DNA from 4 places in the Pseudodesulfovibrio sediminis genome. Region 3 is predicted to be linked to each of the others. Evidence: predicted binding sites of a transcription regulator. Region 3 holds the regulator's gene; each other region holds the start of a gene.
The links. The regulator sigma-54, encoded in region 3, starts transcription at its own class of promoters, with help from an activator protein. The targets are predictions, from matches to a motif close to CTGGCACGGNNNNTGCTT.
Positions count from the first base shown of each region.

Region 1: a site for sigma-54 is predicted at 1,768-1,785, ahead of SRBAKS_RS06390 (LeuA family protein). Genes of this name have one in related genera too.
Region 2: a site for sigma-54 is predicted at 2,286-2,303, ahead of SRBAKS_RS09860 (flagellar hook protein FlgE). Genes of this name have one in related genera too.
Region 4: a site for sigma-54 is predicted at 2,436-2,453, ahead of SRBAKS_RS14390 (Flp family type IVb pilin). Genes of this name have one in related genera too.

Region 1 is NZ_AP024485.1:1,327,002-1,330,412, reverse strand. It holds gene modB (molybdate ABC transporter permease subunit) at 1-404, opposite strand, end outside; gene SRBAKS_RS06395 (hypothetical protein) at 404-607, opposite strand; gene SRBAKS_RS06390 (LeuA family protein) at 618-1,712, opposite strand; gene nifH (nitrogenase iron protein) at 2,046-2,876, shown strand; gene SRBAKS_RS06380 (P-II family nitrogen regulator) at 3,032-3,385, shown strand; gene SRBAKS_RS06375 (P-II family nitrogen regulator) at 3,385-3,411, shown strand, end outside.
Region 2 is NZ_AP024485.1:2,047,125-2,050,535, forward strand. It holds gene SRBAKS_RS09855 (tetratricopeptide repeat protein) at 1-410, opposite strand, end outside; gene SRBAKS_RS09860 (flagellar hook protein FlgE) at 567-2,192, opposite strand; gene SRBAKS_RS09865 (OmpH/Skp family outer membrane protein) at 2,510-3,085, shown strand; gene SRBAKS_RS09870 (Hpt domain-containing protein) at 3,155-3,411, opposite strand, start outside.
Region 3 is NZ_AP024485.1:510,841-514,251, forward strand. It holds gene hpf (ribosome hibernation-promoting factor, HPF/YfiA family) at 1-489, opposite strand, end outside; gene rpoN (RNA polymerase factor sigma-54) at 530-1,939, opposite strand; gene lptB (LPS export ABC transporter ATP-binding protein) at 2,155-2,880, opposite strand; gene SRBAKS_RS02530 (LptA/OstA family protein) at 2,880-3,411, opposite strand, start outside.
Region 4 is NZ_AP024485.1:3,030,864-3,034,274, forward strand. It holds gene SRBAKS_RS14375 (vWA domain-containing protein) at 1-130, opposite strand, end outside; gene SRBAKS_RS14380 (TadE/TadG family type IV pilus assembly protein) at 30-422, opposite strand; gene SRBAKS_RS14385 (sigma-54-dependent transcriptional regulator) at 690-2,075, shown strand; gene SRBAKS_RS14390 (Flp family type IVb pilin) at 2,529-2,708, shown strand; gene SRBAKS_RS14395 (A24 family peptidase) at 2,856-3,404, shown strand.

The DNA of each region.
Region 1 (3,411 bases), 820 kb from region 3:
ACGTGCCTGAAGGTTTGGAAATGGGTCATGCCGGAAGAGCGGGCCGCTTCCACCATGCCCGGATCGATCTTTTCAAAGGCCGCGCGCATGGGGAGCACGCCAAAAGGGAGCGAATAAATGAGCGAGCCGAGCATCAAGCCGGTGAACGAGAAAGGCAGGGCAGAGCCTGTCAGCTCTTTCCAGGCCGCACCCATGGGTGAGGTCGGACTCATGATCATGAGCAGGCCGAAGCCCAGCACTGTTGGTGGCAGGACCATCGGCAGGTTACACGCTGCTTCGATGTATCGCTTGCCTGCCGTGTGCGTATTGGCCAGCCAGTAGGCCAGCGGCATGCACAGCAGCAGGAGGATCGGCGTGACCACGCCAGCGAGTTTGCCGGTGACCAGCAGAGCCGTCGTGTCCATTATTCGTTTCCGAAGGGGCGGCTGGCAACTGGGGTTGCATAAATCAATCCCGGGAGTGCGCTGTTGTTGCCTGTCAGTATTTTTAAAGCCGCCACACTGGTTTGAGCCTTCTGGTTGCCCTGTCCATAGTCAACACCGGTGGTGTTGGCCGGGCCTGCCATGGCGCAAATCCAAAGGAAAATATACAAACATTTCTTAAACATGGCGTCTCTCCTAATTTTTGATGAGTCGAGATAACTCCAGGGATGTCAGTGGACGTTCCAGCTCCCAGGCGAGTTTTCTTACAGCGGAAACTAAGGTCGGGATGTCCTGGTCTTTCGGGTCAAGACCGCTGCTTTCGAGGGCGTTGACGACTGCCGCTCGCCCACTCTTGCCGCCAACCGCGACCACCCGGTCTGCGCCGATGCGGTCGGGGTTGTACGGTTCGAAAAGTTCAGGCGACTTGCTGAGGGCATGGGCGTGGAGGCCTGATTCGCAAGCGAAAATATCCTCGCCCGCGATTGACTTCGTACGGGGAATCGGTACCCCGGCAGCTTGAGAGACGAAACCACAAAGGTTTCGAAGGCCTTCAATTTCATAAGCATGTGACTCCTCCTTCAAGGTGAGATAACTCGCGACTTCTTCTGTGGCCGCAATGCCAGAACGCTCCCCGATGCCCAGCACGGAAGCATCAGCGTAATCAGCACCACTGGACAGGGCTGCGATCGCATTCCCTGTGGCCATGCCGAAGTCGTCGTGGCAGTGAACAGCCAGATCCACATCAAGTTCCTTTGCAAAAGAATGGACCAGTTCAGCGGTATTCAGCGGGTTGAGGATACCCAATGAGTCAGCCAGGCGGACTCGGGAAGCTCCTACGTCCTGCGCCAGCTTGGCTGCGCTCAGGGCAAAATCCTTGTCGGCTCTGGAGACATCCTCCAGGCCGACAGAGATGTACTCAATACCGAGAAAACCGGCTGTGAGAACGGTGCGGGCCAGGCGTTCGGTAAGCCCCTCACGGCCGGTTCCAAGGCGTTTTTCAATATGCAGGTCGGAAATGGGGACGCCGATGTTCACCCGGTCGACCCCGAGCAGGGAGGCCTTGCGGATATCCGCTTCGCGACAGGGTGACCACACGGAAAGTTGTGTCCGGCCACGATAGGGGCGGACCTGAGCCAAAAGTTCTTCCAGGCCGTCCTGGCCTATCCAGCCCAGTTCGATTTCATCCACTCCTATATGAATAAGGGAGGTGACGATCCGTGTTCTTGCCTCCATGGAGAAATATGCGCCGAACAGCTGTGCGCCTTCTCTGAGTGTTGTGTCGATGAGCATGATCTATATCCTTCGTATGACAAGTGCGTTGTGTCTCTTGTTCTGTCTTTCTATTGAGCATGAACAGTGCCAAAATTTGTTTTTCACATAACATACTTAAATAATTGTATTAAAACAATTAGGCCGCTCCTGTGGTTTCACCTACATTTTTGTAGGTTGCAACACTTTTGTCTGTAGATTCTGTTGTTACCTACACAAATTGTCAGGTGATAATGATTTTTAAGTTTTATGTAAGTGTCTTGTTTTATAAAATAAAAACTAGCGATTAAAGTTTGGCACGCACCTTGCCATAGGGAGAGTCATCAACGCACACAAAACCATGGAGGAGAAATCATGAGGAAAGTAGCTATTTACGGAAAGGGCGGCATCGGCAAGTCCACCACCACACAGAATACTGTTGCAGGTCTGGCTGAAATGGGTCGTAAAGTTATGGTGGTCGGTTGTGACCCCAAGGCTGACTCCACCCGTCTTCTGCTCGGTGGCCTGGCCCAGAAATCCGTGCTCGATACCCTTCGCGAAGAAGGTGAAGACGTTGAGCTGGATGATATCCGCAAGCCCGGTTACGGCGGCACCTGGTGCGTCGAGTCCGGTGGCCCGGAACCGGGAGTCGGTTGTGCAGGTCGCGGTATCATCACTTCCATCAACATGCTGGAATCCCTTGGTGCCTACGAAGAGTCCGAAGGTCTGGACTACTCTTTCTACGACGTTCTCGGTGACGTTGTCTGCGGCGGATTCGCCATGCCGATTCGTGATGGCAAGGCCGAAGAAATCTACATCGTCTGCTCCGGCGAGATGATGGCCATGTATGCAGCCAACAACATCTGCAAAGGTATCATGAAGTACGCAGAGTCCGGTGGTGTCCGTCTCGGCGGTCTCATCTGTAACTCCCGTAACACCGACCGTGAAGCTGATCTCATCACTGAGCTGGCAGCCAAGCTGGGAACCCAGATGATCTACTTTGTCCCCCGCGACAACGACGTTCAGCGCGCAGAGATCAACCGTAAAACCGTTATCGAATGGGACGGCTCCGTACCGCAGGCCACCGAATACCGCGGACTGGCCAAAGCCATTGACGAAAACGAAATGTTTGTTGTCCCCAACCCGCTCGAAATCGAAGATCTGGAACAGCTCCTGCTCGATTACGGCATCCTGGAAGCAGTCTAAGTCTCACCATTCGAAGGAGGTGCACATGGGGTCCCTCGGTGCACCAGCCCTCCGCGAGGAAGCATATTCCTTTGGCGGCTCGGTTCACACACCCTTCGAACTGTAGCTAAGTTAACCAAAAGTTAGTAAATTAAGTAAGATAGGAGAGAGCTAAAATGATGATCATGGTAAGAGCGATTGTGCGGCCCGAGAAAGCGGATGAAGTCCTGGCCGCTCTGATGGACAACGGTTTTCCTGCTGTCACCAAATATTCTGTTGCTGGTCGCGGTAAGCAGCGCGGCATCAAGATTGGTGAGGTTACCTACGACGAAATCCCCAAGACCATGCTCATGAGCGTCGTGAACGCAGCAGACAAAGATTACGTCATCGCAACCATCATGGACGCTGCCCGCTCCGGCACCAAGGGTGCTTTCGGCGATGGCAAGATCTTCGTCACTGATGTCGAGGATGTTTACACCATCAGTTCCGGCGTACAAGAGACCGCCGCAGCCAGTGAGGAGGCCGCGTAATGAAGGAAGTCATCGCAGTAGTGCGC
Region 2 (3,411 bases), 1.5 Mb from region 3:
TGCACCGTGTTCCAATGCTGTGGTTCGGCATCGGGCAACACGAGGTTCATGGCGTAAAGGGCGCGACTCGCCCATTCTCGGGCCTGCGCATCGTCCATGGCGTTGCGCAGGGTCGTCCTGACATCCTCTTTGAGCTGAAAAATCTGACTGTCCGCATCCACAACGATCAGATCGCGAGTAACCAGCGGATCAATGGTGGCCGTAGCCGCGAAAAACGCGGCGGCCGGGTTGATCAGGGAGGGATTGTGAGCCGTGCCGTCAATGGACAGGGCAAAATCGTATGGCAGCGGAGAATCCGCCAGCATGGCGGCCATGTACAGGGCCTCGGCCCCGCCGGGAGCTTCGTTCTCCACTGCGGAAATGGCGCTCATGATAGTCGCCTGGCTACGGTGTTCACTGGGGTCTGTCACGGATACGCTCCTTGGGTTACCTGACGTTCCCGTGTCTCTATCCGGTTTGACAGGGGAATTCAAGAAACGGAACGGGGGTGACAGGCACCCCAAACACACGCGACCGCCGCCGGGAATGTCCCGACGGCGGTCGTATGCGTTTACTGTTCCTGTCGGCTATCGCTTGGTGGAAATGGCGGTGTTCAGCAGCCCGTCCGCCGTGGTAATGATCTTGGTATTGGCCTGGAACCCGCGCTGGGTAATGATCATCTTGGCAAATTCCTCGGCCATGTCGACGTTGCTTTCCTCCAGGGTGTTCTGGTTGATGACACCCCGGCCACGATCCCCGGCCGTTCCTTCGATGGCGTTGCCTGAGGCGGCCGTTTCCACGAAGTTGGTATTGCCCGAACGCCTCAGCCCCCACGGGCTGTTGAACCGATATATGGCCAACTGGTAGATCTGCTCTTCCTGACCATTGGTAAAATGACCGTTGAGAAAGCCGTCCCGGTCCACACTGACGTTCTGCAGATACCCTTCTGCGTAGCCGTCCTGGGTATGAAACATGGTGGACGAGGGCAGATCGTAACTGGTGGTCACACGCGCATCGCGCTGCATGCCGCTCATCTCCTGAAGGTTGTTCACGTTCAACCCCACCGAAGCGGCTGTTCCCGCACTGGACCCGACCCATGAGGCATCACCTGAGTTGAGGCCGAAATCATAGGATATGGTCTGCGCGTCGCCGATGGCCGAGCCATTACTGCCAAAGGTCGCTGTCACCTGCGGCAGGCCGTCTTCGTCAAAGGTGGCGGGTATCCACGACCCGAGGCTCTTGCCTCCGCCGCTGGCAGTCTCATTAAGGGAAAACGCCGCTTGCCCGATCATCTCGCCCTGATCATTGAATGTCAGGACGCCCATTCCGGCCAACCCGGCGGCGGAGGTGCCATAGGCAGCCGACCCGTCCTCGGTTCCGGGGAAGGCGACAAGATATTCCCAATAGGAATAGCCCGGCACGGCATTGGACAGCGTGTCCGAACTGACCGGATCAAAATAGACTGTCATGTCGTGCCCGTTGCCATCTTCATCATAAACAAGAATGCTGGAAGAATATTGCGGCAGCGTGTCTCCGAAAGGCGTGGAGGCGTTGCTCAGCGAGGAGTCATAGGCCTCGTGCATGGCGAAAAATGGATTGTTGATGCTTGTGAACGTGTCCGTACCGGAGGCGTCAAGGTTGGTGACCATCTCCATGGATGTGGTGGCTCGCGGCTCCGACCGGACCAGCCGGTAGTCCTCGCCGTCTATGGTCAGGTCCTCGTAGGGCAACTGGATGGCAGACACGGTGGTGGCGATCTCCCCGGTCTCTCGGTCCACTGCATACCCTTGCAACTGATACCCGCTGGCGTCCACCAGATAGGCATCGCGGTCAAAACGGAACGCACCGGCTCGCGTGTAGTTGGTGGGACCGGACCCACTGCCGGAGGACGCGGTATTATAGACCCCGAAGAACCCTTCGCCCGTGATGGCGAGATCAGTGGCGGTGTTCGTATTGGCCAGACTGCCCTCTTTGAAGATCGTCCGAATCTCGGAAATGCCGACACCCTTTCCGATCTGACTCATGGACACACTGCCGGACTGGTACTGCGCGCCACCCGTTGCGAGCTGTTGACTCATGAGGGTGCCAAACTGCATATCCGCCTTTTTGTACCCGTTGGTACTCACATTGGCGAGGTTGTTGGCAACGACCTGCATATTTTCATTGTGGGCGACCACACCCGTGGCCCCGACATACAATGCGCTAAAACTCATACGTCCTCCAATCCGACTCTGCCGGATATGGCGGGAACTTCCAGGAGACCCATTCCCGGAAAAAAATTCCCGATTCCTTCTCACCTAGTAACTGAGCAAGTGGCATGCCATATAGATACACTTTACATTTCAATTAGATATGGATAACAATCGCTCGGCACAAGCTGCCGAACACACCGTTTTGGCCTTGAATATGCGCAACAACCTGCACCGAATCAGATTATTCATGTTTCCCCTTGCAAGGAAGTGGCGGCGCGTATAGGCTTGCGCGACTTTTACATGTTAGAATCAAAACGAAACAATGGAGAAATATCATTATGAAAAGAATCATCCCCTTGCTGACAGCTCTGGCTTTGTGCCTTGTCCTTATTGCCGGTTGCAACCAGCAGGAACCAGGCGTCAAGATCGGCATTGTGGACGAAGCTGCTGCTTTCAAGGACAACCAGGTTGCCAAGAAAGCCATGGACTATCTCAAGGAAGTAGGAACCCCGTTGCAGACCAAAGCCGAGGCAGCATACAAGGCCATGCAGGCTAATCAGACTGAAGAGACCGTGGCCGCATACAAAGCCGCCATGGGTGAACTGCAGAACACCATGAACCAGGAACAGCAGCGCGTTGTCGCTCTGGTCGAGGCCAAGTTCAATGATGTGCTGAACACCTACCGCTCCGAGAAAGGCCTGACCGTCATCCTGAGCAAGCAGTCCGTCATCTCCATGAGCGACGCTGTTGATATCACCGCCGACATCGTGGCCGCCATGGACGCTGTCGATCTGGAAATCACTCCCGCCGCACCGGCCGAAGAAGCAGTGGAAACACCTGCCGAAGCACCGGCCGAGACGCCGGCTGAAGCACCGGCCGAGACCCCTGCAGAAGCTCCGACCGACGCAGAATAAGTTCCATACAAACGACAAAAAAAGGCCTGTCCACTGTTGTGGACAGGCCTTTTTCATTGCATAATCCGGTTAGTTCTCAAGATAGTCGTGCATCAAGCCGTACACCTCATCAATGAGCTGCACGAACTGAGCGAATTGAACGCGCACCTTTTCCAGGTCCCCGTTCCTCGCTGTCAGTTCCATGCTCAGCGCCAGATTTGAAAGATCGGAAGAGCGCACGACGCCGCACATACCCTTGAGGGAATGGGCCAACTTGGACACCAACAAGGCGTCACCGGCTTCAAGAGCGGCCTCTATGCTTCCGGTTCGAAGCGGTCCGTCCTCAA
Region 3 (3,411 bases):
ATTTACGCCCTCAGTTTCCGCATTGCGAAAAACCAGGAAATCATTTTCAAGTACATCAAGTTGCATGGCTGCTTCGTCAACGGACATGGGCTTGGGCACATACTCATCCGTACCGACGATGGTAGGCACAGCTTCCGGAACGAGGTCCTGGAAGGACAAGACACTCATCTGCCCCATCTTGTTTGCACGCGCTTTCCTGATACGGCTCTTCTGCTTTTCGCGCATCTTTCTGAGTTGGGCTTCCAGCTTGTCGAGAACCATGTCAATAGTCGCATACATGTCCTCAGAGGCCTCATAGGCCGATATGTGAATGCCATCCGAATTCAGAATTACATCCGCCATATGGCGAAACTTTTCGACCAGCAAATTGACCTGGAGATCGGCTTCCGAATCAGAAACGTATTTGGCGACCTTTTCAAAACGCTTTTCTGCGTAACCCTTGAGATGATCAGACGGCTCAAAGTTCTTGAAAGTGAAGCTGATGTTCATACGCTGCCTCCTGGTTTAGAGTGCGGCAAACCGTACTGGTTTAGAAGTACTGCTTGCGTTTCGAAGAAGAAGGAATACCCATTGCCGAACGATATTTGGCGACTGTGCGCCTGGCGATGTTTACCTCAAGCTTTTCCTTGAGTTCATCCCCAATCTTTTCGTCACTGAGCGGTTTCTTCGTGTCTTCTTCTGCTATCATTTGCTTGATAAGCGCCTTGACGCTTTCTGAACCCACCTGCGAACCATCATCCAGTTCCAGGGCAGAATTAAAGAAGAACTTTAACTCAAAAATCCCATACGGAGTTGAGACATACTTACTAGTAGTAATACGGCTCACCGTGGATTCATGCATCTCAATATCCTCAGCTACCTCCTTGAGGATCAGGGGTTTGAGCTTTGTCACACCCTCCTCGAAAAAGGCTCGCTGGAAGCGGACAATGCTCTCAACTACTTTATACAATGTTCTCTGCCGCTGGTACAGACTTTTCATCAACCATGCGGCAGATCGCATCTTTTCCTGAAAATACTCTTTTTCCTTGCCCGCTGCACCCTGCATGGAATCCATGTAGAAGGTGTTCATCTGCAACCGCGGCATGCCGTCCTCGTTCAAGATGATGACGAACTCCTCACCATACTTGTAAACAAACACATCCGGGCTGACATAATGGGGCTCGGTACTGGAAAAATTGGTTCCCGGCATGGGATCAAGGGTCTGCATGAGGTCAAGATAACTCTTGAGCTCATCCATGGAGATCTTGAACTTGCGGGCAAGGGGCTTGTATCGATTCTTCTCAAGGTCTTCCAGATGATCTGTGACCAACGAGACAAGAATGGGGTCCGTGTACCCAAGGACCTCCATCTGAACGAGCAGACACTCCTGCGGAGTGCGTGCGCCAATGCCTATGGGATCAAGGCGTTGGATGCGTGAAAGAACGTATTCAATCTCCTCTTCGGTGGCTTGCACCATGGATTGAATCTCTTCCATTGAGGCCTGAAGATAGCCATTGGTATCAACGTTACCAAGGATGATCTCACCGATAGCCAATTCGTGTTCGGAAAAATTCGAGAGACGCATCTGCCAGTTGAGATGCCCTTCAAGAGACGGCTTGGAAGCCAATCTGGCCTCAAAAGACATACCCTCTTCCGGCATTTCCGCGTCACGGGCTGCAGACTGCTTGGAGGTGCTGGAGAATTCGCCTAGATAATTCTCCCAATCCGCATTGCGAACCAGCTCTTCTTCGGCCTGAGATTCTGTCATCGCCTCTGAGGAATCAGAAACATCAGCCTCGGTTTCGCTCTCATCGAGAAAAGGATTCTCCATGAGTTCCTGCTGCACTGTTTCGAGCAATTCCAATCGCGAAAGCTGCAACAGCTTGATAGCCTGCTGCAACTGCGGTGTCATAACCAGTTGCTGAGAGAGCTTAAGCTGTTGTCTGAGTTCCAATCCCATTATTTATGCCTTGAGCTGTATGCAATTTATTTTTTGATACAAATCTTCATTTATGTAGATTTACTATGCCACAATCAACTGACAGAAGCAAGAATATTCTTATAAACTACTGTCAGCATTAACGATATACGATACAAAATCTGACATGAAAAAAGTGTACCAACGATTCACCATTGTGTAAATCGACAATACGTAAAACTTGTGTGGAGAGATGATTACAAGCTGAAATCTTCGCCCAGATATATTTGACGGGCACGACTTGATTGAACGATTTCGTCCGGAGAGCCTTCCAAGATGACTGAGCCTTCATAGACAAGGTATGCCCTATCGCAAATATTTAATGTTTCTCGCACATTATGGTCGGAAATCAGAATTCCGATCCCCATACTTTTAAGGACGGAAATAATCTCCTGAATATCAATGACCGCAATAGGATCAATTCCCGCAAAAGGTTCATCCAACAAAATAAACTGCGGGTCGAGGATAAGCGCCCGGGCGATTTCCAATCTACGACGTTCACCACCCGACAGAAACATGGCCGCCTGGTCCGCCAGCTTGGTAATGGTAAACATTTCCATCAATTCATCCGCTCGAGCCCGCTGCTTTTTTGAACTCAAGGGCGTCTGCTCAAGGATGATCTCGAGATTCTGACGAACCGTCAGCTTCTTGAAGATAGAGCTTTCCTGGGGAAGGTAACTCACACCCATACGAGCCCGTTCATGCAACGGCTTGTCAGTAAGCACTTCGCCGTCCAGGGAGACCTCCCCGGTATTCGGCTGGACAATGCCGACCAGCATGTAGAATGTCGTGGTTTTGCCCGCTCCGTTGGGCCCCAGCAAGCCGACAACTTCCTTGGGATTAAGCTCGATATTGATGCCATGAACGACTTCTTTCTGGCCATATCGTTTGGACAGATTTGCTGCCCGCAGTCCATCAGCCATTATTGCCCCTTGATTTTGTCAGGAGTCATGAAAATGGCTTTGACCCGCTGGCTCTTACCGCCGACCACCTCACTGCGGTTGTCCTTGAGGTGGAATTTGACCACCTCTCCGGAAAGACTGTTTGGACCATCCTGAAGCAAAGGGTTTTGCTCCATTTTAAGCAGTTGCGCTTCCACAAAGTATGTCAGCTTACCGCAAGTACCCTGGCTCTTCCCTTTAACGGCTTTAACGTTGCCCTTGGCAATTATACGATCAATGCTGTCAGCAGAAAACTTCTTGCCGGTCTTTGAAGAAAGAAACGCAGAAAGAGAGTTCGCCCACAGCGTCAATTCTCCATGCACTGCAACCACATTGCCGACAAAGGACACCACTTTACCGGATTCGTCATAGGTCATGCGGTCGGAAGTGATCTTGACAGGAACACGATTGGGATCAATGCCGGTCAGGACTGGGTCCGGAGGCGTATCGGCAACTGGGGCCTTAACCTCACCTTCCCCACTTGGCGCTTCGACAACTGTTTGGGAGGTAGGT
Region 4 (3,411 bases), 1.2 Mb from region 3:
TCGCGCTTGTTGAACCTCGGCGGGACTGCTTAGGGGAGGGGCATTGTGGTCTGTGCGACCAACTGGATCGAGTCATTTTCGCCTCCGAGTATGCCGGCGCCATCATTGCTTCCGAACGGTTGATAGTCATAGGAAACCTCTACGGTAACGGTGTTGGCAACAGGGTCTGTGACCACATTGGTGGTGATGTCCTGGGTGTCGAGATCGTTGATCAGTGCGGCGATGAGCGCTTCGACATTGGCGGAGTCTCCCTCCATGATCACATGGCGGGCACCTTCCCGGCTGGCTTCCACCAGTGAGGAATAGGTGTGCATCGCTGTGGCGCCTTCGGCCAGGAGCATGATGAGCAGAAGCATGATCGGCATGAGCAATGCGAATTCGACAGCTGCCAATCCCCTGCGCTTTTCGTTCTTGTTTATCATTCCCCTCACTCCTTGTTGTTCGGTAAGCTGCGGATGTGTATCTGCATGCGGTGTAATAACAGCAATAGGCATGCCTAGTGGTGGCGACAGGTTGGTATAATGGTGTTTACTCGCTTAAGATAAAAGAATAAAAAAAATTGTGACCAACCACAAAGTTTGATCGTATGGCTTAGTATTGGTCTCGTGGTCTATTTTTTGTGGATAGCTGCAGTCTATTCATGTATACTGAAAGCGCGAGAGGGACTTATACTAATGAGGGGCAGTTGAATGACAGAGCGAATTCTTGTGGTCGATGATGATCGCGCTTTTCAGGGGATGTTGGTCGAGGCATTGACTGACAAGGGGTACGATGTTGATACCGCCTCCACGGCCGAAGAGGGAATCAAGAAGGCCGGATCTGGCAAATTTGATCTCATAGTGCATGATATCAAGCTGCCAGGCATGTCCGGCCTGGATGCGCTTCCTCATCTCGCAGAGGCTGCCCCCGGCGTGGATGTGATTGTCATGACAGGATATTCCTCCAAGGATTCCGGTGTGGTCGCTATGCAGCGCGGGGCCTACGATTACTTCTCCAAGCCGTTTTCCCTGAGTGAAATGGAAGTGGTGGTCCGCCGAGCTTTGGAAAAGCGGCGGCTCCAGGTAGAGCTGTCCGAACTGAAGCGGCAGGGCGGTTCCAGCCCGTTGAACACTATCATCGGGCAATCTGCTCCCATGATAGCCGTGAAGGAGCGGATCGCCCGTGTGGCCGGTCTCAATACGGACGTTCTGGTCATGGGAGAAACCGGAACGGGTAAGGAACTGGTCTCCGATACCATTCACGCCCTGTCCAGCCGCGCCAAGGGACCGTTTATCAAGATCAATTGTGCCGCAATTCCTGAGAATCTCATTGAATCCGAGCTGTTCGGTCATGAAAAAGGCGCCTTTACCGGTGCCACCACCATGAAGCAGGGCAAGTTCGAGCTGGCCAAAGGCGGCTCGGTCATGCTGGATGAAATCGGCGATATGCCCATTCACCTGCAGCCGAAGTTGCTGCGTGCAGTGGAGCAGAAGGCTGCCGAGCGCGTGGGCGGAGCCAAGCCCATTCAATACGATGTGCGTATCATCGCGGCCACCAACCAGGAATTGGAACAGCGGGTTGAAGAGGGCAAGTTCCGTAGCGATCTATATTATAGACTGAATGTGGCCACCTTGATTTTGCCGCCGCTTCGGGAACGCATATCCGACCTGCCGCAGTTGGCCGAGTTCTTTCTTGAGCGTGCCAACAGACGGTTGGGAACTGATATTGCGGGGTTCTCTTCCGACGCCATGGAGATATTCTTCAACTATAGCTGGCCGGGTAATGTCCGGCAGTTTGCCAATGCCGTGGAGCGGGCAGCCATCTTCTGCACCTCCACCATGATCACTCCGGCAGAAGTGGATCAGGCCTTTTCCAATGCCCAGCCCGTGGTAGATACAGGGATGCATATGCCCACAGGTGAAGGGCTGTCGCTGAAGCAGGCCCTTATGGAGTATGAAAAGGCGCTCATTCAGAATGCACTGCGCGCCTGTTCCGGTACCCAGACAGAGGCTGCAAGCTCCCTGGGCATCTCTGCGAAGAATCTGTGGAACAAGCTCAAAAAACACAGTATCGATCCGGTATTATTTAAGAATTAGTCTTCCTCTCGTCCCCTTTTCCACCTCCGTTTGCTGAGAACGGGCTGATAGCGTCTATCTTTTGTGGTTTTTTGCCCTCAAGATAGGCGCTGTTTTGTTTAAAACACGCCGTATTTTCGCGAAATCCTCCTTCAATAGTGGGGAAACGGGCGAAACTCCATAATTTGTGGATGCATGGAACTAGCTGAAATATAACGGTAAAAAAATATAATTCAGAGCTTTTAGGTAGAAATTGAATCTATTATTTGTGGATTACTGGCTATCACTATCCGTGTTGTCAATGGGTTTTGTTAGTTTGAAATTTTTTATAGTCAATTATTCCAAACATTTAGAAATTAATTTTTGGAATTCTGTTTTAGTCTGGCACACGGGTTGCTTTATGGAGTGCGAGGCTGGTGAACAACACCAAAAACAAATTTCAATTTTTAACGCAAAAAACCGAGGAGAAACACAATGACAAAGCTTATCAATCTGATCCTGGATGAAGAAGGCGCAACCGCTATTGAATACGGTCTGATCGCAGCCCTGATCGCAGCCGGTATCGTCGCAGCTACTTCTGCCCTGGGTGACCAGGTTGTCGCAACCTTCGACTACATCACTGCCCAGATGCTGGCAGCTACGACCACTCCGTAGTCGAAAAACAAAGTATAGAGCTAACCGTTTAACGGAAGCAGCCAGAGCAGCCGAATCGGGGCTTGCGGGACGGTCCCGTCAGCCCCGATTTTGTCTTCAAGGGAAAGTGGAGACAACGAGGGCAGCCCTGGCACCATCGGGGGAACCATGAATCTTATCGTCACGAGCGTACTCGCAGTCGCACTCGTCACTGCTACCATCACAGATATCAAGAGCCAGCGTATTCCGAATTGGCTTACATTTCCGCTCATGCTGTCCGGGCTTGCCACACATACCGTGTTTGGCGGCTGGGACGGTCTCTACTTCTCCGCAGTCGGGTACGCCTTCGGATTTATCGTCATGGCCATCCCGTATTTCTTCGGGGTCATGGGCGCCGGAGATGTCAAGCTCATGGGCGCCATAGGCGCATGGCTCGGCCTGAACGCAACCCTGACCGCTTTCCTGTTTACCTGCATCGCAGGCGGCATCTACGGCCTGGCTGTTCTGGCCATGAACTGGCAGCTGCTCGTCGCCGTACTCCGCAATATCGGCAATACATTTTCTGTCCTGGTGGCAACCCACAAGTTCAATTTCGCCCCCATCGCAACGGAAAAGACCCTGCCGAGATTGTGTTACGGCGTAGCAATCGCCGTCGGTACAGTCACTTCCATGGCGCTGCATGCGTGGATGACCGGTTCCATCCATACCGGTTACTAGAAGGAGG